Regions from separate parts of the Lysinibacillus sp. GW823-FHT06C08 genome, predicted to be linked through region 1. Evidence: riboswitches for the same ligand, from Rfam matches in the RefSeq annotation. Region 1 holds a riboswitch; the other holds the start of a gene.
What was found. Region 1 has a riboswitch for FMN ahead of ribE (riboflavin synthase). Riboswitches for the same ligand answer to the same signal wherever they lie in the genome.
Positions count from the first base shown of each region.

Region 2: linked by a shared signal. The riboswitch ahead of AC1Q6O_RS04620 (ECF transporter S component) and the one ahead of ribE (riboflavin synthase) in region 1 are both predicted to bind FMN.

Region 1 covers NZ_JBXAHN010000001.1:1,270,112-1,280,015, reverse strand. Annotated here, with positions in the region: gene ribH (6,7-dimethyl-8-ribityllumazine synthase) at 1-275, opposite strand, end outside; gene ribB (3,4-dihydroxy-2-butanone-4-phosphate synthase) at 297-911, opposite strand; gene ribE (riboflavin synthase) at 939-1,577, opposite strand; FMN riboswitch at 1,825-1,950, opposite strand; FMN riboswitch at 2,069-2,194, opposite strand; gene AC1Q6O_RS05980 (ABC-F family ATP-binding cassette domain-containing protein) at 2,306-3,931, opposite strand; gene AC1Q6O_RS05975 (hypothetical protein) at 4,177-4,338, opposite strand; gene AC1Q6O_RS05970 (YibE/F family protein) at 4,546-5,670, shown strand; gene AC1Q6O_RS05965 (YibE/F family protein) at 5,667-6,431, shown strand; gene AC1Q6O_RS05960 (HAD-IA family hydrolase) at 7,132-7,749, shown strand; gene AC1Q6O_RS05955 (methyl-accepting chemotaxis protein) at 7,793-8,617, opposite strand; gene AC1Q6O_RS05950 (VanW family protein) at 8,715-9,671, opposite strand.
Region 2 covers NZ_JBXAHN010000001.1:983,208-993,111, forward strand. Annotated here, with positions in the region: gene resB (cytochrome c biogenesis protein ResB) at 1-728, shown strand, start outside; gene ccsB (c-type cytochrome biogenesis protein CcsB) at 725-1,906, shown strand; gene AC1Q6O_RS04600 (response regulator transcription factor) at 2,022-2,738, shown strand; gene AC1Q6O_RS04605 (ATP-binding protein) at 2,731-4,506, shown strand; gene sigX (RNA polymerase sigma factor SigX) at 4,585-5,118, shown strand; gene AC1Q6O_RS04615 (RNA polymerase subunit sigma) at 5,115-6,398, shown strand; FMN riboswitch at 6,552-6,739, shown strand; gene AC1Q6O_RS04620 (ECF transporter S component) at 6,959-7,546, shown strand; gene AC1Q6O_RS04625 (sodium-dependent transporter) at 7,725-9,071, shown strand; gene glnA (type I glutamate--ammonia ligase) at 9,263-9,904, shown strand, end outside.

The sequences.
Region 1 (9,904 bases):
TAATCATAATGTGTTGTAGAACCACGAATAACAGTCCCTAAACCAATAATGGCATCATATTTCTTTGTCTCTGCTAATTGTTTCGCAATAAAAGGCACTTCAAAAGCTCCTGGCACCCATGCAACATCAATAGATGCTTCATCTACACCGTGTCTTTTTAATCCATCCATTGCACCATCTAATAATTTGCTTGTAATAAACTCATTGAATCGACCTACGACTACCGCAATTTTTAAATCCGTCCCAATTAATTGTGCTTCAAATGTTTGACCCATTTTTTAAAATCTCCCTCGTTATTAGTTTGTTGTAAATGATTGACTGCGATAAGTGGCTAACGCCTCAATGGAAATCATTTTTAATCCATGATGTGCTGCATACTTTGTCAATTCATCAAAGCGCATCATGTGACCATCGTCCCCCATAATTTCACAAATCACTCCAGCAGGAATACTGTGACAAAGCTTAGCTAAATCAATGCTCGCCTCCGTATGGCCCCTTCGCTCTAAGACACCATTATCCTTTGCGATTAGTGGAAAAATGTGTCCTGGTCGACGAAAATCAGTTTTTTTCGCCTGAGATCCCAACATCTTTTGTATGGTGAATGCCCGCTCAAAGGCACTAATCCCCGTTGTTGTGTCCATATGATCGATACTTACGGTAAATGCTGTTTGATGGTTATCCGTATTGTGCTGAACCATTGGGTGCAGATCTAACTGATGTGCTAGCTTCTGCGAAATCGGCGTACAAATTAGACCTTTTCCATAAGTCGCCATAAAGTTGATCGTTTCCGGAGTAATAAATTCAGCAAGCGCTAGAAGATCCCCCTCATTTTCCCGATCCTCATCATCCACTACGATGATTATTTTCCCTTGCTTTAAATCCTCTATGGCATCTTCAATTGCATGTAGCACTATTTTTCATCTCCTCATTATGTGATTTTAAAAACCATGTCGTGCTAAATAATCTCTTGTAATCATTGACTTGCCTTGCTCATTTTTCAATTCGTTTAAAATATATTTACCGACTAAATCTGTTTCAATATTGACGAAAGCGCCTACTTTTTTCATACCTAAAATCGTTTCCTTGTAAGTATGAGGAATCAGTGAAATCGTGACCTGCTTCGTTTCAACATGAAAGATTGTTAAGCTTGTGCCATCAATCGTTACGGAGCCCTTCGGAATACAGAAACTTGTTAGTTCCTCAGACAATTCGATATCAATATAAACCGCGTTGGCCACCGGACGTTTTCGTAAAATCTTCCCAACACCATCGACATGACCAGCAACAAAGTGACCCCCAAATCGCCCATTAGCAGGCATCGCACGCTCCAAATTAACCGGATCCCCTATTGTCAGCTGATGTAAATTTGTAGCTTTGACGGTTTCAGGCATAACATCCATCGTAAGCTCTCGATTCGTAAAATGAGTAACCGTTAAACAAACACCATTGACCGCTATACTATCCCCTAACCCCACATCTTCAGCAACTTTCGATGATTGAACCGTAATTTTCATACTGTTCTTATTGATTTGCAAGGCTTTAATAGTGCCAATATCCTCCACAATACCTGTAAACATTTCTTCACCTGCTTTCACACTGATCTTACGTAGCTTCTATCCGTGGCTTTTGGGTTTCTATCCGTCACTCTTGAGCTTCTATCCGTCACTTTTGGGTTTCTATCCACCACTCTTGAGCTTCTACCCGTCTCCCTTCTTAAAGCTCATATAAAAAGAAAAACCCCTTTGACAAAGGGGTTTTGGGAGTATAAGACATCAATAAATAAGCCTATTTGGATATACATTTTTTCCATAGACTAGTATCTTATTTGTTCTTCTCCCATCCAGACTATCACTGTCGGTTTTGGATTTGCACCAAATCAGCTTGCGCTCACGGACTTTGAATTGCTTCATCACCGCCGATTGGGAATTTCACCCTACCCCGAAGAACATCTTCTATTCAATTGATTGGCTAAATAAAAAAACTTCCCAACATACTTGCGGGAAGTCGTGTCATAAATGCATAGTCAAATAGACCTTCTAAATTACATTGAATTTAAAAAGCTCGCACTTATACCCTTCTCCCATCCAGACTGTTACTGTCGGTTTTGGATTTGCACCAAATCAGCTTGCGCTCACGGACTTTGAATTACTTCATCACCGCCGATTGGGAATTTCACCCTACCCCGAAGGATCATTTTATTTAGCTAGTTCTTACGATAACACTATTTAATTATATTATCTATACTTCTGTCTGTAATTTTTAAAAAAGGGGCCACCTCTTGCTATATAGGTAGCCCCTAAATCCTTTAATGGCTTATTTTTTGAACATAATCATCATAATTTCCCGAAAAGGCCGTCATCCCAGTTGGTGATAATTCAAGCAATTTATTTGCTAGCTTATTAAGGAAATAACGATCATGAGAAATGCATAATAAGGTGCCGTCAAATTGCAATAGCGCCTCCTCCAAAACTTCCTTGCTAAATAAATCAAGATGATTGGTCGGCTCATCCATAATAAGCACATTGGCTTTTTGCAAAATAAGCTTTGCTAACGCTACACGCGCTTTTTCCCCGCCGCTAAGGGAGGCTATCTTTTTAAAAACATCCTCTTTCGTAAATAAAAAATTACCGAGTACTGACCGTATTCTTGCCTCTTCCATCGAAGGGAAAGTACTCCAAACCTCTTGTAATACCGTATTATTAGGATGTAATGTCTCTTGCTCTTGATCATAATAGCCGATTGTCACACCATTTCCCCATGCGATAACGCCACGGTCCGGAGACAATTCATGTAATAACGCCTTCAAAAGCGTTGATTTCCCAACACCATTTGGACCTACTAATGCGACCCGATCTCCTCTATCCAAGGAAAACTCAATATCTTGCAATAATATTTTCTTGCTATCTTCTAGCTGATAGGAGAGCACTACATCTTTTACCTTCAACACTTCTTTATGAGATCTCTTATCTGTAGCAAATGTCATTTGTGCGTGTTTTAGATCCTTCTGAGGCTTTTCAAGACGATCTATTCGTTCGAGCTGCTTCCTTTTGTTCTTAGCGCTTTTCGAGGAAGTAGCCATCGTAATATTCCGCTCAATATAATCCTCCATTTTGGCGATTTGCTGCTGTTGCATCGTATATTTCTTTTCCATTAATTCGCGATTTTTCACCTTGCTTTCCACATACTTAGAATAGTTACCGCTGTATGTTGTTCCATGGGTGCGTTCAATCTCATAAATTTCATTGACAAGGGCATCTAAAAAATAACGATCGTGCGAAATAACAATAATAGCACCCTGATAGCCACGTAAATAGCTTTCAAGCCAGTTTAAAGTCGCAAAATCCAAATGGTTAGTCGGTTCATCTAACAGCAATAAATCCGGCTGCTCTAGTAAAATTTTAGCAAGTGCCAGTCTAGTTTTCTGTCCACCACTTAATGATTCGATAAGAGTGTTTGTCGGGATGCTACCAAAGCCCATTCCATTTAACATACTATTTATTTTTGCCTCGACATCATAGCCACCTTGCTGTGAAAACCAATCTGATTTGCTGGCATATATCTTCATTACCTGTTCCAGCTTTTCGGGGTTATTGATGCAGGAAGGCTCACCCATCTGCATTTCCAGCTCTCGAAGTTCCTTTTCAGCCTCTTGAAGCTCAGTAAATGCCCCAAGCATTTCAGTCCAAATCGTATGTTCTGGCTGTAACCCACTATCTTGTCGCAAATAACCTAGCTTCATTCCCTTGCCTATAAAAATGTCGCCTTCATCATAGGGAAGATCCCCTGTAATGATCTTTAGTAGCGTTGATTTTCCTGCCCCATTTACACCTATAAGTCCAATCCGATCGCCACGTTCCATTTTCATGGTTATCTTTGAAAGAATCGGATCTCCCAAGTAGCTCTTACTAATTCCATTTAATTGAAGTATCATTTTTTCAATCTCCTTATTTATTTTATCCATTACTACTAAGCGAATTGCTCAAGAAATAAATGGACATATAAGGTTACACATCACTTTTCACTCCTTTCAAACAAACACAAAAAAGGCGCCGTCATAAAACGGCACCTTACAAACATCCCTATGAGAAAAAGGGCATGTTAAATTTTATAATTAAACAAAAAAAGCGCCGTTACGAACCGGCGTCTAGCAATCTATACATCCCATTTAATTGGATGTCAATCAGTAAGAAATAAAGAAGGCAAAAAGCAACCGGAACCTGCATCGATATGAAATTTGCTTAAAAAAGGGCATACTTCTCCCTTAGCCAGCAAATCCCCACAAAGATTGTAAGATTTTACCTCTACTTCGGTTAAACCTTTCGCACAAACAGTTTCCATTACTTCGCCCTCCCTTCGAATTTATAGTATTAAATAATCTATCATATTTTTTTCTAGAATACAAATATCCTGCCGCTTTTTTATAGCATAAATGCCTTGGAATCTATCATTCCTATCGTTAAACTAGAGAATATATTGGAACTTACTATTCTTAAAATCGTTCCTGTACAAGTGACTATTTAGTCCACTAATTTGGAGGTCATTCCATTGCACTATTTTAAAAAAATAACTTATAAACAACGTATTTTCTATGCCTTGTTATTACTTGGCTGTGCCCTATCCATTTTTTTCGTTCACCATAATGAACAATTTTATGATCGACCTATTGCAGAAATTCTGAAAGTCAAAGTAACAGAATCTGAACCAATAACAGATATGTATGAGAATGAAGATATGTTGTATACACAGCAAATTAAAGCCGTACTTAAAAATGGGCAGCACAAAGGAAAAACGATTGATTTGACGAATGACTATTCTTCATCTGGAGCCTTTGATCAGGAATACAATGTTGGCAATGAAATCTTTGTCGCTATAGATGCACATTCAAAACAATCAGAGTTAACGGGCACCATTCTCGATTTGAAACGAGATCAAACAATTATGATGATCGCTTGGATTTTTATCCTTGTACTACTCATCATCGGTAAGAGACAAGGTTTATTTGCCATTATTAGCTTAGTCGTAAATGCCTGCATTTTAACATTGGCATTAGACCTTTACGTAAAGCATGGCAGCCTCAATTTATTATTCATAAGTGGGGTTTGTGTCCTATTATTTACCGTCATTTCCTTGTTACTGATTAGTGGTTTGAATACGAAAACATATGCAGCCATTATATCTACACTTTTAGGGACAATGATAGCCCTCATAATTAGCACTGCTGTGATGTGGTTGACGGGGGAAAATGGTCTACGCTATGAGGAAATGCAATTTTTAACACGTCCCTACCGAACTGTCTTTATGGCTGGTTTATTTATCGGTTCACTTGGGGCTGTTATGGATGTTGCCATTACGATGTCCTCTTCTATTTTCGCCCTATACGAACAGGATTCTCGTATTTCTTTACAAGCTTTGAAGGCATCTGGACAAGAAATTGGAAAAGACATTATGGGTACCATTACAAGCATTTTATTTTTCGCGTATATTTGTGGCTCCATACCAATGGTCATACTCTATTTGAAAAATTCTTCAACATTAGGACTAACACTATCCTTGAATCTTTCATTAGAGCTAGCTCGTGCACTTGCAGGAGGTATTGGAGTCGTCCTCACCATACCGATTAGTCAATACACCGCTATTTTTTTCATTAATCGAAAGCGGGTGAAGGAATGAATGTTATCGTTGTATTGGCAGGAATTTTATGTATATTAATGGTGGTAATTGGAGGAAAGCAAGGACTACGCTCGTTTCTTTCCTTATTTTTAAATTTCGGCGTGCTATTTGTGACTATTTTTCTTATGACAGACCCTAAAAATAGCCCTATTGTCCTGACGTTTATTGCGTGCACTGTTATCAGTTGCATTAGTTTGTTTTATATTAATAAAACGAATAGTAAAACCATTACAGCGTTTATTTCTACAATGGTAACGATTGTTGTTTTATTGCTTTTTATTACGTTTATAACGAAAAAGGCCATGATTCAAGGATTTGGGGAAGAATCAACGGAAGAATTAAGTATCTTTTCTCTCTATATCGGTGTTAATTTCGTGCAGATTGGTGCATCGGTCATTATTATGAGTACGATAGGTGCCATTATGGATGTTGCCATTTCCATTGCTACCTCTATGCATGAGATCTTTTATCGCAATCCTTCGATCAGTAGAAAGACACTTTTTACATCTGGAATAAGTATTGGAAGAGACATTTTAGGAACCGATACAAATACTTTATTTTTTGCTTTCTTTGGTGGCTATTTAAGTTTATTGATATGGTTTAAGGATCTCTCTTATTCGATTGGCGAAATCGTCAATTCCAAAGTCTTTAGTGCGGAAATGATGACGATTTTTTGCGCAGGCATCGGCATTGCCCTCATTATTCCTATCGCTTCCTCCGTCAATGCTTATTATTTAGTTAAAACACGAGAAAAAAAATAGAATAACACTCGCATAGATACCAGACCTATCACCTTAGCGTGATAGGTGCTGGAAATACGCTCCCCCATTAATTCCGGTCCAATTCCTATCATTTTTTCAATAGCTTTCAGCCCAAACATATCATCCTGCATTAGTAGTATGAATGATACAAACTATGTTACTACTTTAGTATCAGAGATATAGCTAAAAAAACATTCCAAATTTGAAATGACCAAATGCTTTAAAGAAATCGGATATCAATTGACGCACACGTTACAGCAATGAAAAAATACAAAAAATATACCTTCTAACTATAGTTAGAACCTGTCTTGAACGTTAATTAGTCACAGCTTTCACCTTTAAGACTCTTCATTTTATTTCGTCTCACAAACAGCGGAATAGTAAAATATCCAAATTTCAGATTTAAAATCGTACAACACACAAAAAACGGCTTGCAAATTGAATAGGACTAAAATGAAACACTGTTATTTTCGTTATATAGCGTATTAGGTGTCTCAATTGATTTTTGTGACACCTTCTTTTGTTACATGATTTCCGTTGCAAACGCCGCATTTTCTGATAATATTTACCATATGATGATTACAGACCTTTTATTTTGATTGTTATTCCCTGTTTCATGACCCAATCAATTGCCCATTCCATGTAACATTTTTTTGCATAAAACGTCTATACAACTAGATGATAAAGGAGAAAGTTTGCCATGAAGCATATAATTTTTGATTTTGATGGAACGCTTGCGGATTCGACCGCCGTGTTTGCATCAGCATGGAATACGTTAGCACAAAAATATAAATTTAAAGGAATTGAATTGAAGGAAATTGATACATTAAAAAAATTATCGATTTCAGAACGTAGTAAATTATTTGACTTCCCCATGTATAAATTACCTATGATTTTACCGCAATTTTACAAATTATATCGCCAATCATTAAACGATGTTCATCTTTTTGAAGGGATGAAGGAAGTTTTGCTCGAAATTGATAAAAGAGGGTATAAGATTTTAATTATCTCTTCCAATTCGAAGGACAATATTTTAGAGTTTCTCAAAATGAATGGCATTCACTGTGTTGCAGATGTCCTTTGCTCCAATCGTATTTTTGGCAAGGATAAAGTCATGAAGAAGTTTTTAAAAGAATCGAATGTTTCAGCAACTGAAGTGGTATATATAGGGGATGAACAGAGGGATATTGTAGCATGTAAAAAAGCTGGAGTACCTATTATTTGGGTGGAATGGGGCTATGATGCAATTGAAGTTATACAAAATGAAGAGCCCGAATACAAGGTAACGATACCTGAGGAGATTTTAGAGATTATTTAGTAGAAGGATAATAGCCCTTTACTGGCTATTATCCTTTATATGTTTAAGCTTTGATTTCGCTAATATGCATTAACTTTTCAGCAGTATGATTTACTCCTTTATACGCATCGCTTAATTCATACATACTCGTGGCAAATTGCTGGGTAAAGGCAGCCACTTGATTAGCAGAAGCATTCACTTGATCAATCGATTGTTTAATGCTTTCTAATTGTTTCGTAATACTATTTGCACTTTCTGTACTGCTCTGGGACATTTTTTGTATTTCAGATGCGACAACTGCAAAACCACGACCATGCTCCCCCGAACGTGCCGCTTCAATCGATGCATTCAAGCCAAGAATTTTAGATTTCATCGCTAAGTCTTTTACTAATTGAACAATTACATTAATTTGTTCAATATCACCTGCCATTGATTCGGAGAAATTTGATAGTGCCCCTAAACGATTGGAAACATCTATACTGGCAGTAGCTAATCCTTCATTTGTGGCAGTCATTTCTTCTACCGCACTCGAAAGATCCGTCGCCAATAGACGCATATGATCCATTTTTTCATTAGAAATGATGGCACTTACTACACCTATAATTTGACCTCCATCAAAAATAGGCTGTGCCGAGGCGATATAGGCCATACCAAACCCCTCTGCTCCTCGTTCCTCTTTAACGAATCGACCTGAACTCAACGCGATTTCTGTTGCTGTTCCTCGATATTTATGTACTGGCTCACCTACACCTACTTTTAAGTCAACATGCTTCCCCGGTTTATAGGCAAGTACTTTTTCAGTGTCTGCCACTATGACACAAGCATCTTCTGGGTATGTTGCCTGATATAAATCCATCGTCTCTATGACGGCCATTAGTTTTGGATGCATTGTCTGTCCCCCCCAAATATTTACTAACTATTCAATTTTAACTATATCATGACACTTATAAAAAGACACCAACGTCCTATGGTGTCTTTTCGTCGCATTAACCCTTTGTCAATATTTCTACATATTTTTCAGCAGTTCGTATGTCGATTGTCAAAAAATCTTTTCCATAGGTAGTTTGAATTACAAATGGAACATCACTAGTGTTCTGAAACCTAAAATCCAAGCTTCCATAGGCAACCGTCGCATCCCTTCCCTTTGGCACATATCCAATATCCAGAGAATGATGGTGACGTTCTACATACTTGACTTGTAGCTGATCCACTGCATTAAAGAGGGTCGAGGAAGTTTGACAAATACCCCCACCAATCCCCATTACCACTTTCTTATTAATAATTTCTGGTGCAGGCTGATAGCCATTTGCCTCATCTCGAGGTCCAACCATCGTATTAAATGAAAAATGGTCACCACTACCCACGATGACATTATTAATAGCCTTGGCAGAAAGCTCAATATTTTTATTTCTTCCCAAATCAGCGCTATTAAAATACGTCGTATAGGATGCTACAACGACCTCCTCTAAATAAGGAATGTCCTCAAATGAATATCCACTTTGCGTCAAATAAAGAGGTATCTCCACTTGACCACCAGTCGCAGAGGCATCCAGTATTCTCTCTACTAATTCACTTTCTTTTAAAATCATTTGCGGCCTTCCCTTGATTACTTTTCCTTCTTCATCCAATCGATCAAGCATCATTCGCTGGTCATAGCCCTCCATTTCATCCATCCCTCTTGCTAATTCCTTTGCTAACTGCTCGATATGCTGCTGATAGGCTTGCAAATTTGTCTCATAGCCACTATCCTTTGGTGAAATGGTTTCAATAATCTTCTTTGTTTTCGGATCTACAATCTCCACAAGAGCCGGCCCATTTTGTGGAACTTGCTCATAGGTAACTGGCTTTTTCATTTCTTCGACTGGCTGTTTTAATGGTTGATTTTCTTGCTCTAGACTTTGGTCGTTGTTTAAATTTTTTTGACAACCTACTAGTCCCACCATACATAAAACACAAAATGCGGAAACTAACTTCCTTTTCAACATATACACCTACCTCTATGGTCATACTACAGAGACATCTTATTCATAAATTGCTTATAGTGTGTGGTTTTTGTAGATATTTATTTGTTTGCCTGACAAAATGAAACTTCCGGATCTGCTTACTCTTGACGATCACAGTTAATAAGGTAGGCTTTTTCTTATGTATCGCAGGGATAGCCTGGCACTAAGACAAG
Region 2 (9,904 bases), 290 kb from region 1:
TTAAAGATTATTCGATTCGTGTCAATCACCCATTAAAAGAAGATGGCTATGCTCTTTATCAAATGGATTATCGTCTGAATGAATTAAAGCAAATGAATTTTGAATTAATTAATAAGGCGAGTGAAAAATCACTTGGTAAAGTGGAAATTGATTTAACAAATCCTAAAAAAGAATATGATTTAGGTAATGGGTCTTCCGTGCAAATTCTAGTTTATACACCAGATTTTGATGGCTTTGAAAATGGAGAACCCCAAACAAAAACATCGATTCCAAATAATCCAGCATTTTTATTTAAAATGACTACGCCAGAAACACCAGAAGGCGAAGTAAGCTTTGTGGAAATTATGCAGCCACCACTAGAACCGCTGGGGGAAAATCAATATAGAATGAAATTTGCTGCAGCAGAGATGCGTGATATGTCTGGTATTACGGTTCGTAAAGATAGTACAATTCCTATCTTATTTGTTGGTGGCGTTATCTTTATGATTGGTGTCGTAATTGGATCTTACTGGAATCACCGTCGTTTATGGCTTCAAGTAGAGCCGGATGGCCGTGTTTTAATGGCTGCCCATGTTAATAAAAATATGTTCAGCATGAAAAAGGATTTAGATGCTGTTACAGCATTTGCTGCATTGCCTTCATACAAAGATCAGTTAGAGAAAGAAGAGGCTGACGAAGAGTCCACTGATGGTGGCATTAAAGAAAAGGAAGGTGACAACACCTTATGAGTTTGATTGACATAAGTGGAAACCTGTTATTTGTAGCTTTTATTGCTTATTTAGTTGCGACGTTATTATTTGGTGGTTCCATTAAACAAGCGAATGCTACAGGTAAAAACACTGGTAAATGGGGTAAGCTTGCCATTGTGGTAACAATTATTGGATTTGTATCACAGCTTGCCTACTTTATTACACGATGGATTTATACTGGACATGCGCCAGTAAGTAATATGTTTGAATTTACAACTGCCTTTGGTATGTTCATTGTTGGTGCGTTTATTTTAATTTACTTTATTTATCGTTTATCTGCACTTGGATTGGTAGCATTACCAGTAGCACTTTTAATTATCGCTTATGCTTCAATGTTCCCGAAAGAAGTAAGTCCATTAGTGCCCTCATTACAAAGCCATTGGTTAACAATTCACGTGATTACAGCGGCATTAGGGCAATCTATTTTAGCGATCAGTGCTGTGGCTGGACTTATTTACTTATTAAAGGTTGTAGATTTAACGAAGCCTTCTAAACAACGATTTTGGTTAGAAGCCGTTATGTACTGTCTTGTAGTAGTTGTTGGGTTTGTCGCTGTGACATCTACATTCAGTGCAATGGATTATGAATCTAGCTACAATTATGTGGATAAAGAAGGAACTACGCGTAAAATCATTTACAATTTACCACCAGTTTTCGGTATGAATGAGTATGAGGCGGTTGAAGAGCATGGCATGTCACCAATAGTAGAAATGCCAGCATTAATTAATGCGAAGAAATTAACAACTGTCTTTTGGTCATTATTAGTAGGGTCAGTATTGTATTTATTAATTCGCTTAATTGCACGTCGTCGAATAAGTGCTATTTTCCAACCACTTGTGAAGCGTGTTAATTTACAATTACTTGATGAAATTGGTTATCGTTCAGTGCTAATTGGTTTCCCTGTATTCTCCCTAGGTGCTTTAATCTTTGCGATGATTTGGGCGCAAATTGCTTGGAGTCGCTTCTGGGGATGGGATCCTAAGGAAGTATGGGCTCTTATTACATGGTTATTCTATGCGGCATTCCTACATTTACGTTTATCAAAAGGCTGGGAAGGTCAAAAATCTGCTTGGTTAGCATTAATTGGTTTTGGTATTATATTATTTAACCTAATTGCTGTTAACTTAATTCTTGCAGGTTTACACTCCTACGCATAACCTGTGAAACAACAAGCCTTTTCGCTCTAGCGAAGAGGCTTTCTTTTCTTTTCAATATGTGTCACACCATGTACAATAGAAGTTAGAGAAAGATTGGAAGAGAGGGATCGTGAAAGTGTCAGAAAATATTTCAGTATTAGTAGTAGATGACGAGGATCGAATTCGCCGCTTATTAAAAATGTATCTGGAGCGAGAAGGATACCTTGTTGACGAGGCAGAAAATGGTGAACAAGCGATCGAAAAATCTTTAGAAAAAGAATATCACTGTATTTTACTTGATATTATGATGCCTGAAAAAGATGGGCTAGAAGTGTGTGCAGAAATTCGTGAACGCGCTGCAACTCCTATTATTTTATTAACTGCTAAAGGCGAGGAAGCTAATCGTGTTCAAGGCTTCGAGCTAGGAGCAGATGATTATATTGTAAAACCATTTAGTCCTCGTGAGGTAGTGTTACGTGTGAAGGCCATTTTACGTCGTTCACAGGCATTCTCACCAACGACAAATGCATCCTCTTCAAAAGATTTAGTGGTGTTCCAGCATTTGATGATCGATCATGATGCACACCGTGTAACGGCAGAGGGCATTGAGGTGAATTTAACACCAAAAGAGTATGAATTACTTTACTTCTTAGCGAAATCGCCAGACAAAGTATTTGACCGTGAACAACTACTAAAAGAGGTTTGGCATTACGATTTCTTTGGTGATTTACGTACAGTTGACACACACGTAAAACGTTTGCGTGAAAAGCTCAACCGTGTTTCTGAAAACGCTGCTAAAATGATCGTGACGGTTTGGGGCGTTGGTTACAAATTTGAGGTTGTCAATGAATAGAATATGGAATAGTGTTGTCGGGAAGCTATGGGTAACCATATTGCTTCTCGTTTCATTTGTATTATTTGTTTTCACGGTATTAATGCTTGAATTTCTTCAAAACTACCATATGCAGCAAGCGGAAATATCTTTACGTCAAACCGCTGCCACTGTGGCAAGTATAGTGGATGACAATGAAACAGCTGAATCGACTTCGGAATTATTAAAAGATATTTTACCTAAAGGCACCAACGCACTAATCGCAATCAGCCATGTAGAGGTATCCTTTGCCATGCAAGAGGGACTCAATAAAAAGGAAATTCAAGATACTATTTTGGCAAATAAATCTTTCCGTGAGGTTTTTCAATCAGATGAACCAATTACTAAAGAAATGATGATGCCCTCCTCTACAGATCAAGAGAAAATGGAATCTTACGTTGTACTTGGTTTCCCATTAAATGTAGAGAATGCTGTACATGGAGCAGTTTTCATCTATCAAAGCCCCGATGCCCTACATAAAACGTCCAAGGAAACGACGAAAATTGTCTTTTTGGCAGCTTTCATAGCATTTGTCTTGACTACATTTTTTGCGTTCTTCTTGTCTTCACGTATTACTTCTCCACTTAGAAAAATGCGTGAGCTGGCATTTGAAATTGCAAAAGGGAATTTTGAAGCGAAAATGCCTACGACTCAAAATGATGAAATTGGACAGCTTGCAGTTGCTTTCAATCAAATGGGTCGTCAATTAAAGCATAATTTAGAGGTCATCAATCAAGAGAATGAACAGCTATCCAATATTTTGACATCTATGACAGATGCAGTGATTACATTTAATCGCGACCGTACAATATTATTAAGTAATCCACCAGCGGAACGTCTGATGCAAAAATGGTTTGTAAACAAAGGCTCACAAAGTGCGAAGCCAATACCGCCAGAGCTGTATCATATGCTGGATCATGTACTCATGTTTGAGGATAAGCTAGAAGAGGAAATTGAAATGGATGGTAATTACTATACGTTTACAATTAGTCCTCTTTATAGTGGAGAAAACATTCGTGGTGCAGTCGCTGTTATTCGTGATATGACTGAACAACACCGCTTAGAAAAACTTCGATCCGATTTTATTGCGAACGTCTCTCATGAATTGCGGACGCCAATCGCCATGCTTCAAGGCTATTCTGAAGCATTGATGGATGATGATTTTATTCAAGATCTGGAAGAACGTAATGAAATAACAAAAATTATTTATGATGAATCCAAACGAATGGGTCGCCTTGTCACGGATTTATTAGATTTAGCACGCATGGAATCAGGGCATATGACACTCTATAAAGATGAATTGCCAATTAATTCTACATTCGAACGTATTACCCAAAAATTTGCACAGGTTGCAAAAGAAAAGCATATTCGTCTACTATTTGATAGTGAATTTAATGACGATGCGATGATTAATATAGATGAGGATCGCATCGAGCAAGTACTCACAAATTTAGTCGACAATGCACTAAGACATACGGAAGAGGGATCTGTCACAGTAAAAGTGGAGCAGGAGCCAACATTCGCTAAAATTTCTGTTCAAGATACAGGACATGGTATTCCTCAAGATGATTTACCTTATGTCTTTGAACGCTTTTATAAAGCAGATAAGGCACGTACTCGATCTAAGGGTGGTACGGGACTTGGCTTAGCCATTGCACGAAATATTATAAAGGCACACTCAGGAAATATTATGGTAGATAGTGTGCTTAAGGAAGGTACTACCTTCACATTTTATTTACCGTTCGATTAATAACATGGTTTGTTATTAATTGACTGTAACTTCTGTGAATGTAAGACGACAAATAATATAGAACGGGGGTGGAGTGCATTGAATGACTCCGTGTTCCATCGACTATACGATGCCTATCATCAAGACGTGTTCCAGTTTCTAATCTATCTAGTAAAAAACCGTACACTTGCTGAAGATTTAGCGCATGAAGTTTATGTAAGAGTATTGCGCTCATACGATCAATTTGCAGGCAATAGTAGTGAGAAAACATGGCTTTTTGCAATAGCCAAAAATGTTGCGATTGATCATTTTAGAAAGCAAGCAGTGCGTCAGAAGCATTCGCTTGATTTCTTTGACTGGGAAACGGAACAGCTCCATTCAAACACACCATCACCGGAGGAAATGCTACAGGCCAGTGATGAATTTATGCAAGTAGAGTCAGCATTAGAAAACTGTACTGGCGATCAAAAAATGGTCATTATTATGCGCTATTTCCAGGATTTATCGATTGCAGAAACGGCGCAAATACTTGATTGGACAGAAGCGAAGGTAAAAACAACCCAGCATCGAGCCATTAAATTTTTAAGGCAACAGCTACAGCCGATCAGAGAACAGGAGGCGAAACGGCAATGACACATAAGGCATTTGATGATGAGCAGCTTGAACATGTACTGAACAATGCCCCTAAGCTTTCTGACCACCGTTCGAAAGAAGATATATTAAATCGGTTAATGGCAGATGCTCGCTTGCAAGATAATATCCACCTTCAAGAAGCTATGCAAGAACCTATAGAAGATGAACCATCTCAACAGGAAGGTGCTATCATTCAAAAGCCTGCGACGAAATCAAAAGTACGTAATATGCAGATTTATATGAGTGTAGCCGCAGTCTTTGTGCTAACAATACTAGTTGGCACAATATTGAAGAACAATCAAGGTGAGCAAAAAGATCAAGCGAGTATGCCTGAAACGGCTCAGTTTTCGACGATGCAAGAGGATTCAGCAGCAAAGGAAGCGGCCACGCAGGATGAAATGCTGGATTCCAAAAGTATTGTTGCGGAACATGAGCGCATTTTATCTTTACGTACATCTGTCTATGAGGAGGATGTAAAAGATGCTGTCGTATTCCGTATTGGTTTGGCAGGGCGTGATGCGGAAAGTGTTCCTATGACGTATGTGATTCCAAATGAACGTGTGGCTACGGATTTTGGAGAAGAGAAGCCTTCTACCTTACGGATATATGAAAAGTATGCTCCTCAAATTGACGAGGAGGCCAAAGGGTTTACAGAGTATCATCCTTATAAAGGTGAGCTGAAGGAAAAGGATGATAAGCTTATCCATGTCTTGCCAAAGGGGAATGACTATGATGTTGCCTCTGCTGCAGTAAATGAATATAAAGGCACAATGGAAGACACATTCTCGGACTCTGAATACACCGAAGTGGAAATCCAAAATGAAGATGGAACCCCGTATGAGTTTTCTCAAGAAGGTGAGCCAAGTCAAGGAATGTCCTTAACGAATGCAAAGCACTATAATTATTACTTGTACCATGATTCCAATGGTGCAGAATATTTATCACCAGATTTCCGTCAATCTTTTGAGACAGTCACAGAGGCACTTACACTGATGAAAAATAAAAATGATGATGTCTATACATCCGTAGTGCCTGAAAATGTAACATACACAGTCACTGAACAAGCGGAAGGTGTCGTTGTTACTTTTGATATTCCGCTTGATTTAACATCTATGGAACCAATACGAGCTACTCAATTAATTGAGGCCATGATGTTAACTGCTGCTAGCTTTAATCAACAGCTCCTTTTAGATAATGTTGTGCAAGAAAGCTGGGAAGGCTTTGATTTGAAGGGTTATTTACCAAAGCCAGTGGGACCAAATAAACAATTTTTACCATAGTCGAAGGAAGAAAAAAACAAGAGAGGCATTCCTGTATGGCGGGAGTGCCTTTTCTATTTATAAAACATAGCAATTTAATCGGATTTTTTGAGCAGAACTATTTACTTTTACTTCGTAATTCATTATAGTAAAGCTGTAGTATAAAATAATATGATTCATCTTCGGGGCAGGGTGAAAATCCCGACCGGCGGTAATAGAGTCATAAATCGCTAGTGAATATATTCATTAGCTCGCTTGATTTATGTTAAACTCTTCAGCCCGCGACCTGTGCGAATTTTCGCATGGCTGACTTGGTGAAATTCCAAGGCCGACAGTTAAAGTCTGGATGGGAGAAGATGAAGGTACGATCGTCATTCATTGTCATGAAATGAACTATGACCGAGCGCTTTTTTGTATGTTTTATTAAACTGTGCTCAAAAATTAGTTGATGAGGACGCTTATTCGTTATGCCTTTCTCCCTTATGCTTTATTAAACGCATAAGGGTTTTTTCATGAAACAATTGAAAGATCGTCACCTTTCTTCTTGCGAGATTGAATCAGCAAAGAGGAGAGAGTTTTCTATGAAGAAAAATGTCAAACTTCAATCGTTTATTACGATTGGGATGCTGAGCAGTATTTCATTTTTATTAATGCTTTTTAATTTCCCAATTCCGCCATTCCCAGCATTTTTGGAAGTGGATTTCAGTGATATGCCTGCCTTGCTTGCAGCAATCACAATGGGACCTGTAGCTGGTATTTTAGTAGAATTGTTTAAAAATGTGTTGGATTGGATTTTCTCAGGCACTCCAACAGGCGTTCCGGTAGGGCATATGGCCAATTTTGTAACAGGTATTTTATTCATCTTGCCAGTAAGCTTTATTTTTAATCGATTTAAAACAATCGCTGGTCTTGTTGGAGGTTTAGCAATAGGAACAGTTGTGATGGCAGTAGGAATGAGTGTTTTAAACTATGCTGTATTTTTACCAATGTACACTTACTTCTTAGGAATGGAGCCTGTTGTAGGTGACTCACTTTATAAAATGATTATCGCTGGTATTTTACCATTTAATATTGTCAAAGGGATTTTATTAACGGGTATTATGGCGTTATTATTTACGACAATGCGTAAATGGATTGACCGCCAGCGTTCTATGTATATAACAAAATAAAATGTACTAAGCCTCGAGGGATGAACTCGAGGCTTTTTTATGGCGAAATGTAGAAAAAATAGAAAAAGGTAATGGGTTGTCCAAGTATAACTAGTTCTTTTTTAGTAATACCTAGTCGAAAGCTATAATTTCATGTAAAATTAGAGAAGAGTTTAGAAAGTTAGAGGAGTTTGAAGAGATGAGTGGAAAAAAAGGACAGTGGTCTAGTAAGTTAGGATTTATTTTAGCATCAGCAGGTGCTGCAATAGGACTAGGAGCGATTTGGAAGCTTCCGTATGTAACCGGACAAAGTGGCGGAGGGGCGTTTTTCTTAATCTTTGTATTGTTTACATTGTTAATTGGGCTCCCGATGCTATTATCTGAATATATTTTAGGACGAGGTACACAGTCAGAGGCAATTACTGCCTATAAAAAAATTGCTCCTACGAAAAAGGGATGGGCATGGATTGGCCGCATGGGTGTTCTCGGATGTTTTTTATTACTAACATTTTATAGCGTTGTCGGTGGCTGGATTTTTATTTATAGTGGGCTAGGCGTAGCGGGTGCTGTCATTGATCCGGCTATTGATCCTGGAGAACTATTTGGAAAGATAATTGGTACACCTTGGATTACAATTGTAGGTTTGGCTTTGTTTACATTAGCAAACGTACTTGTTATTTCGTTAGGTGTCCAAAATGGTATTGAAAAGGCGAATAAATGGATGATGCCATTGCTCTTTATTATGTTCATTGTCCTAGTGATACGTGCTGTCACATTAGATGGCGCCATGGACGGGGTAAAATTCTTTTTATGGCCTGATTTTTCAAATATTACCGGAAAAGCCTTATTAGAAGCTTTAGGGCAATCCTTCTTTGGGTTAGCCGTTGGATTTTCTTGCCTTGTTACATATAGTTCCTACCTCAAAAAAGATGTGAGTTTACCGAATTCAGCAGGCTCCGTCGTTATGCTAACGGTACTTGTTTCATTTTTAGCTGGACTAGCTATCTTCCCGGTCGTTTTTGCTTTTGATTTAGAGCCGGCAGCTGGGCCAGGCTTGTTATTTATGGTGTTACCGACAGCATTTAGCCAAATGCCATTTGGGGAAGTATTTTTAGCGATGTTTTTATTATTATTCTTATTTGCCACATTAACGTCCTCGTTTAGTTTATACGAAATTATTGTTGCGGCATTTATGGAAAATAGTCAGAAGTCTCGTCTCGTATGGACTTCTTGCCTAGGTATAGTCGTCTTTCTTGCGGCCATCCCAGCATCCCTTTCCTCTAGCCTGCTAGCGGATGTATCGGTTTTTGGGAAGAATATTTTTGATGCAACTGACTTTTTAGTATCAAACTTAATGCTGCCATTGGGTAACTTGTCCATTGCGATTTTTATTGCATATGTAGTGGATAAGGAATTTGTGAAAAGAGAACTGCTAATGGGAAGCCAGATGGGGCAGGGGTATTATGCGATTTACAGGATGTTAATGTTAATCATAGTACCTGCTGTCATACTCGTAGTATTCGTTAATATGCTATTTCAATTTTAAAAATATATATAAGGTGTATCCATTTAGTAAATGGGTACGCCTTTTTTATGTATCGAAATTCAAGATAAATATATTCTAAAAAAACGATGTTATAAAACTTTACATACATATTGCTAATAACAATAAAATGATGTATTTTAAAAGCAGTTATAAAAAATGTGTTAACTAAATTTACATTGGAGTGGTGGAAAATGAAACATTATACAAAAGAAGGTATTATACGCCGAGTAAAGGAAGAAAATGTGAAGTTTATTCGCCTACAATTTACTGATATATTAGGAACGATTAAAAATGTAGAAGTACCTGTGAGTCAATTAGAAAAAGCTTTAGACAATAAGGTTATGTTTGATGGCTCTTCGATTGAAGGCTTTGTACGTATAGAGGAGTCTGATATGTACTTGAGACCAGATTTCAATACATTTGTCATTTTTCCTTGGACAGCTGAAAAAGGTAAGGTGGCACGCCTTATATGCGATATTGCAAGGCCAGATGGGTCACCATTTGAAGGAGACCCACGCTCCAATTTAAAGCGCGTTTTAAAGGAAATGGAGGAGTTAGGTTTCACTTCCTTTAACTTGGGCCCAGAGCCAGAATTTTTCCTTTTTAAGCTGGATGAAAAGGGGCATCCGACACTTGAGCTAAATGACAGCGGAGGTTATTTTGACTTAGCTCCGACAGATTTAGGAGAGAATTGTCGTCGGGATATTGTTTTAGAGCTAGAAGGGATGGGCTTTGAAATTGAGGCATCTCACCATGAAGTAGCACCTGGACAGCATGAAATTGATTTTAAATATGCTAGTGCCATTGAAGCATGCGACAATATTCAAACATTT